2 regions of the Bacillus cereus group sp. RP43 genome follow, and region 2 is predicted to be linked to the other one. Evidence: riboswitches for the same ligand, from Rfam matches in the RefSeq annotation. Region 2 holds a riboswitch; the other holds the start of a gene.

Region 1 (3,217 bases), 1.5 Mb from region 2:
TATACGTAAAGAGTTCTTTTATACTCGTCCCTAAGTCAGCCATATTATTTGTTTGGAATAAAACAGGGAAAGTAACAAAATCGTTATAGAACCCGTAAAACATTGCATTTCCAAATAAAATAAATGACAGTATAAAACTAATTACAATAATAATTCGGTTTCGGTACTTAGATGCAAGTAAAGCGAAACCAAAAAATAAAAGTAACGAAGCTAGTGGATTAATAAAAAGCATAAATTCTTCAAAGAAGTTATCAATTCTAATATCAAATGCTAGCTTGTACACAATATATGTTTTTATCCATAATAAAACGACTGCAACTAGTGCAAATCGCAGTTTTGGAAACAGATTTTGTAGCATAATATACTCCTCTCCTAAAAGCATGACAGTTCTTGTGAGCCGGTTTGATTAGCGCCTCATTTTATATATACGAACAGTCCTTTGTTATTATGTTTATTATACTATGAGTATCATTATACGAAAATAAAAGAGAGTTGTGGGCTTTTTTATAATAATTGAGTAGAAAAAGGGCAGTGGGAGACAATAAAACGGAGTTTCTATGTATGATAATTATCGTGCGCAGAAAGAATCGAGTAATAAAACGGAGGTTATAATGCGAAAATTATTATATTTTATAGTATGCAGTAGTGTTATACTTTTTTCCTCACCGAGTATGTCAGTAGCGCAATATGATGCACCCCTTGTGGAGGATGCACTTTATTCTGTTTTATTTCCAAAAATAAATAAGGCAATTGAAAAACAATATGGAAATTTGAAACCTTATCAATGTCCTAAAATCATCCGTTTAAAAAAAGTGTATAGTGGCACATATTTATTTCAAGCGGTTATTGAAGTGACGAAGTATGAACAGGTTGGTGGGAAAATTGTTCCACCATTCGAAAAAGTAACAATTACTTTTAATAACGAAGAAGGCGAATGGGAAGTGACAAATATAGTAGTAAAGCGCTTACCAAATGATACGAAGTTAAACTGTAAAAAAACAATATAAAAAATTGTTTGACAAATAAAATGGTCCTTTGGTATTGTTAATAGCAACAATTAGATGTTTGAAAATTAAATAGACTTACCTCATCTACTCTCAAAGGTAGAGGCCGCGATAGGAAAGAGTAAGCTATGGGAGATTTAATGGAATCTGTGATCATAGGTTGAAAGGGACTATTGCCGAAATATAAGAATAACCATCTTATTCATATATTGGGACTGCATTGAATAAATGTAGTACTGTCATAATATTTATTTTATGGAGAGCTATTTGGAGATGTTGATGCGGTTTCTTATTTTGAGAAGATAACAACTCGTTTATTTTTTCAATATATATTTTTCCTAATAAGAAACGCGTGTGAACATTGTTCCGCGCGTTTTTTGTCTATCTAAAAGCGTGCTGCAATGAATAGAAGATTGGGGTTATGAGTTTTAGAGGAAATAAGGGAGGAATTCAAATGTATTTACACGGCACAAGCCGAATCAATGGGCAAGGACACTTAGAAATTGGTGGGTGCGATACGACGCAGCTAGCAAAACAATACGGAACACCACTTTATGTATACGATGAAGAGTCTATTCGAGGAAAGTGCCGCGCGTTTCATCGTGCTTTTAAAGAAAGTGGTTTCTCTTATCAAGTAGCATATGCAAGCAAGGCGTTCTTGTGCATGGAGATGTGCCGAGTAGCTCGTGAAGAGAATATGTCTTTAGACGTTGTTTCTGGAGGAGAATTATATACTGCGCTCCAAGCTGGTTTTCCGGCATCGCGTATTCATTTTCACGGAAATAATAAAACAGAAGAAGAAATGATTATGGCTCTTCAGGCGAATATCGGTTGTTTTGTAGTAGATAATTTCTTAGAATTAGAAATCTTACATGATTTAGCAATGCAACATGGGAAATTTGTGAACATATTAATCCGTGTAACGCCTGGAGTAGAGGCACATACACACGAATATATAACAACAGGTCAAGAGGATTCGAAATTTGGGTTTGGTGTTTCAAATGGTCAAGCGATGCAAGCAATTGAGCTTGCCTTGCAAAAATCAAATTATAATGTGCTAGGAATTCACTCGCACATCGGATCACAAATATTTGAAACGGCTGGATTTGTTCGAGCAATTGAAGTACTCCGCCAATTTTTAGAAGAAGTGAGAGAGCGAACACATTATGTGATGAAAGTATTAAATGTGGGCGGAGGTTTCGGTATACGTTATACGGAGTCAGATGCACCATTAACACTTGAAACGTATGTGCACGCTGTAACAAGTACGATAAGAGAACAATTTACATTATGTGAATATCCGCTTCCAGAAATATGGATTGAACCAGGTCGTAGTATCGTAGGTGATGCTGGAACAACACTTTATACAGTCGGAGCGGTGAAAGAGATTCCTGGCATTCGGAAATATGTTTCAGTCGATGGTGGAATGACAGATAATTTAAGACCAGCTCTATACGGAGCCCGTTATGAGGCGATGTTGGCGAATCGAGGGAATGATAAGAATGAGGAGCTCGTTTCGATTGCTGGGAAATGCTGTGAAAGTGGAGATATGCTGATTTGGGATATTAACTTACCGCAAGTTGCTTCTTCTGATTTACTAGCAATTTCTTGTACGGGGGCATATGGGTACTCGATGGCTAATAATTATAATCGTATTCGTAGACCAGCTGTCGTCTTTGCAAAAGGCGGGACGTCACAAATTGTCGTAGAACGTGAAACATATGAAAATATCATTGGGAACGATCGCATACGTATTAAAGAGCTGGTGTGAATGAGAAAGAAGGAGTTGTCTAGTAAAGGCAACTCCTTTTAAAAAAAGAAAAATAATTAAATATATCGGAAAACTAGGATTGAAAAAAATCAGAATTGTGATAAAATACAAATACAAAGCTTATCAAGAGAAGCTGAGGGAACTGGCCCTACGAAGCTCGGCAACCTGCTTATAGAAAGCAAGGTGCTAAATCCAGCAAAATGGAATCCATTTTGAAAGATAAGGTAAAATATATTACCGAACAGTCTTTTCGAAATGGGAAAGATTTTTTTTATGAATAAAAAGGGGGCTGTTTGCGTGAGCGTACGGGAACATTTTGATGAAGTGTCCGAAAAAATTCAAACGATGCTTGCTGATATGAAATATGGTTCAATTACAATTGTTGTGCAAGATGGAAAAGTGATTCAATTAGAGAAAAGTGAAAAGGTCCGTTTAAAGTGAA
Region 2 (3,217 bases):
GTTCACATTTATCAAGTGGAATTACTTTCGTTTTCTTAGTGAATTTATATCCTAACCATAGTACTAAAAAGAGTGGTAAACCGATGTAAGAAACGAGTACACCGTTCCAGTCGATAGATGCTCCCGTAAATGCTCCGTAGTTTTGACCTAAAATAACGATAACACAAAGTGTAAATGCAAAGATTGGACCGAACGGGAACCATTTCGCTTGATATGGTAAATCTTTCAAATCTTTCCCTTGTGCAATATAAGCTTTACGGAAACGGTAATGACTAATAGCAATCCCTACCCAAGCAATAAATCCTGACATCCCAGAAGCATTTAATAACCAAATGTATACAACACCGTCACCGAATAAAGAAGCGATGAAAGCGACGCTACCAACTACTGATGTTGCGATTAATGCGTTAACAGGTACACCGCGGCTATCTAATTTGCCTAAGAACTTTGGTGCTTTTCCCTGGCGAGCTAAATCCCAAAGCATACGAGTTGATGCATACATTCCAGAGTTACCAGCAGATAGAACTGCAGTTAAAATAACAGCGTTCATAACAGAAGCAGCGAAGGCAACGCCCGCTTTTTCAAATACAAGTGTAAATGGACTTACTGTAACATCACTCGCTGCAAGGCTTTCAGTCGTATAAGGAATTAATAAACCGATAACGAGAATTGCTAAAATGTAGAATAATAAAATACGCCAAAAGATAGAACGAATTGCTTTTGGAATATTGCGTTCTGGATCAGCAGTTTCACCAGCAGCTACTCCTAATAATTCAGTTCCTTGGAATGAGAAACCAGCAGCCATAAATACACCGATAATTGCCATGATTCCACCGTTAAATGGTGCATCTGCAACAGTGAAGTTTTTAAAGCCGACAGATTCGCCACCCATAATTCCAAAAATCATCATAAAACCGACAATTAAAAAGATAATAATAGTAACTACTTTAATAAGTGCGAACCAATATTCAGATTCACCAAAACCTTTAACAGATAAATAGTTTAAGAGAAAAATAATAGCTAAGCAAAGTCCACTCCAAATAAGAGAAGGGGTATCTGGGAACCAAAATTTCATAATTAATGTTACGGCTGCAAGTTCAGCTGCAATCGTAATCGCCCAGTTATACCAATAGTTCCATCCAAGTGCAAAGCCAAGTGATGGATCAACAAATTTTGTTGCATAAGTGCTAAAAGATCCAGTAACAGGCATGTAAGCTGCGAGTTCAGCTAAGCTTGTCATTAAGAAATAAACCATAATTCCAATTGCGGCGTATGCGACTAGTGCACCGCCAGGACCAGCTGAATGGATCACACCACCGCTGGCAAGAAATAGTCCGGTACCGATTGTACCACCGAGAGAAATCATCGTAAGGTGACGAGATTTTAATCCGCGTTTTAATTCACCTTGTCCTTGTGTAGTTTGCGTTTTAGAGGTAGATTGATTTGTTGCGCTATTCATGTTCAACACTCCTTTTCTTGTAGGTTAGGAAGGAGCGGGGGAGAAAAATACAAAAAACCGCCAAAGGAATTAGGCGGAACGTTTCACAAATAACCACCCCATCATACCCTTCCGTTAAGATAGCACCCCACGTTTACACGGTAATTTTGTAAACGTGACAGTTCTGTTCCTTTCGGAGACAGACCCAGCTCATATTTCCAGAGAAGAAATACAAACTTCGGCAACTTTTCCTTTCAAACGGAGTCAGTGACATTCTCTGTGTCTCGTCCGTTTTACTTTTAAAAGTCGCAACCTCTACCTCATCGGATTGATGAGGATTTATATATTGCTAAGATATTTAATATATGGCAATTGTAATGACTTTCTGAATATATTGCAAGGAATTTTGTTAGGAAAAGTCAAAAAATATCGGTTATTGTATAGGAAACGCTTGCAAAACTCCACCCGAACCTACTATTATGTAGCAATAAGCAAAGAAAAAATTGTTATACAAATGTTTCGCAAAAAATAATGAAAAACCCTTTAAAATTAAAAGAAAATTCAGAAAATATAATTCGACATAACTATTGAAGGGAATCACCTCTTTTATTTTGTTTCAAAGAAAAAACATAAGTATAAATTAAAAGAGTGAATATTCTTTCTTTTTGTAGTAAAATCGAAGTACCGTTTAATTAAAAAGGGGACGTCGTTATGAAATTAGAAACGGAAAGATTACATATTATCCCATGTGCAGAAGAATGGGTTCAAATTGCGAAGAATCAAGGATACAATAGTGGCCCGCATATTGCAGGGCATGTAGAAAGTGTAAAACAAGACGCAGCTTTATTACCTTGGGGTGCGTGGTATGTCATTCGAAAAGAAGATGACATCGTACTAGGGGATATAGGATTTAAAGGGAAACCGAACGAGAAACGTACAGTAGAAATTGGTTACGGTTTTATTAAGAAATATTGGAATAAAGGGTATGCTACAGAATCTGTAGATGAATTAATAAAGTGGGCTTTCCAGACAGAAGAGGTAGATACAATTATTGCGGAGACACTCCTTGAAAATGGTAGTTCGATTCGTGTATTAGAGAAATTACAAATGAAGAGAGTAGATACAACAGATACGATGATTAATTGGAAAATAGAAAAATAAAAAATACCGCTCGATATAGTTCGAGCGGTATTTTTATCATTATGGTAGCATTTGTTTTTGATCTTTCGGATAACCATCTGTCGATACGTTAGAACGATTGGAATGATTACGGACAGCAATAAAAATGGATATAATAACGACAAGACCAACTGCAATGTAAGAAAGTGAAATAATAGTTGGATCTACTTTAAATGTAGTAAGCAGTGTACGAATATTCGTAAAGATTATAAGGCCACCAACTAGTACGCCAAGCAAATGTGCTGGAACGATGCGAACTAACCATGCGGCGATTGGTGCAGCGACAATACCACCGAGCATGAGAGCAAATACCCAAACCCAGCTTACTTGTTCCCAGCCAAGTGAAATGAAAAAGCCAATCGTTGCAGCGAGTGAAACAGGAAATTCACTCGTATCAACAGATCCAATAACTTTTCTAGCTTCATTTCCTCTTGCAAGAAGTACAGGTGTTGTAATCGGTCCCCAACCACCGCCGCCTGTTGAATCGACGAATCCAGCGAATAAGCCGAGTGGCACAAGTTGTTTGGCAGACATGCGCTTTTTGGAAGTAACAATTTGTTTTTGAATAATGAATCGTAATAAAATATAAACGCCTAAAGT

What was found. A riboswitch is a leader RNA that binds a small molecule or an ion and turns the genes downstream of it on or off. The one in region 2 is predicted to bind lysine.
Positions count from the first base shown of each region.
Region 1: it holds a riboswitch for lysine, as region 2 does, so the genes downstream of both, lysA (diaminopimelate decarboxylase) here and QCI75_RS11860 (amino acid permease) in region 2, are expected to answer to the same signal.

Region 1 covers NZ_JARVHQ010000001.1:3,797,365-3,800,581, reverse strand. Annotated here, with positions in the region: gene QCI75_RS19785 (LTA synthase family protein) at 1-358, opposite strand, end outside; gene QCI75_RS19780 (DUF3888 domain-containing protein) at 612-1,007, shown strand; lysine riboswitch at 1,097-1,278, shown strand; gene lysA (diaminopimelate decarboxylase) at 1,459-2,775, shown strand; SAM riboswitch class I at 2,893-3,001, shown strand; gene QCI75_RS19770 (YezD family protein) at 3,073-3,216, shown strand.
Region 2 covers NZ_JARVHQ010000001.1:2,256,789-2,260,005, forward strand. Annotated here, with positions in the region: gene QCI75_RS11860 (amino acid permease) at 1-1,459, opposite strand, end outside; lysine riboswitch at 1,572-1,764, opposite strand; gene QCI75_RS11865 (GNAT family N-acetyltransferase) at 2,150-2,599, shown strand; gene QCI75_RS11870 (sulfite exporter TauE/SafE family protein) at 2,639-3,217, opposite strand, start outside.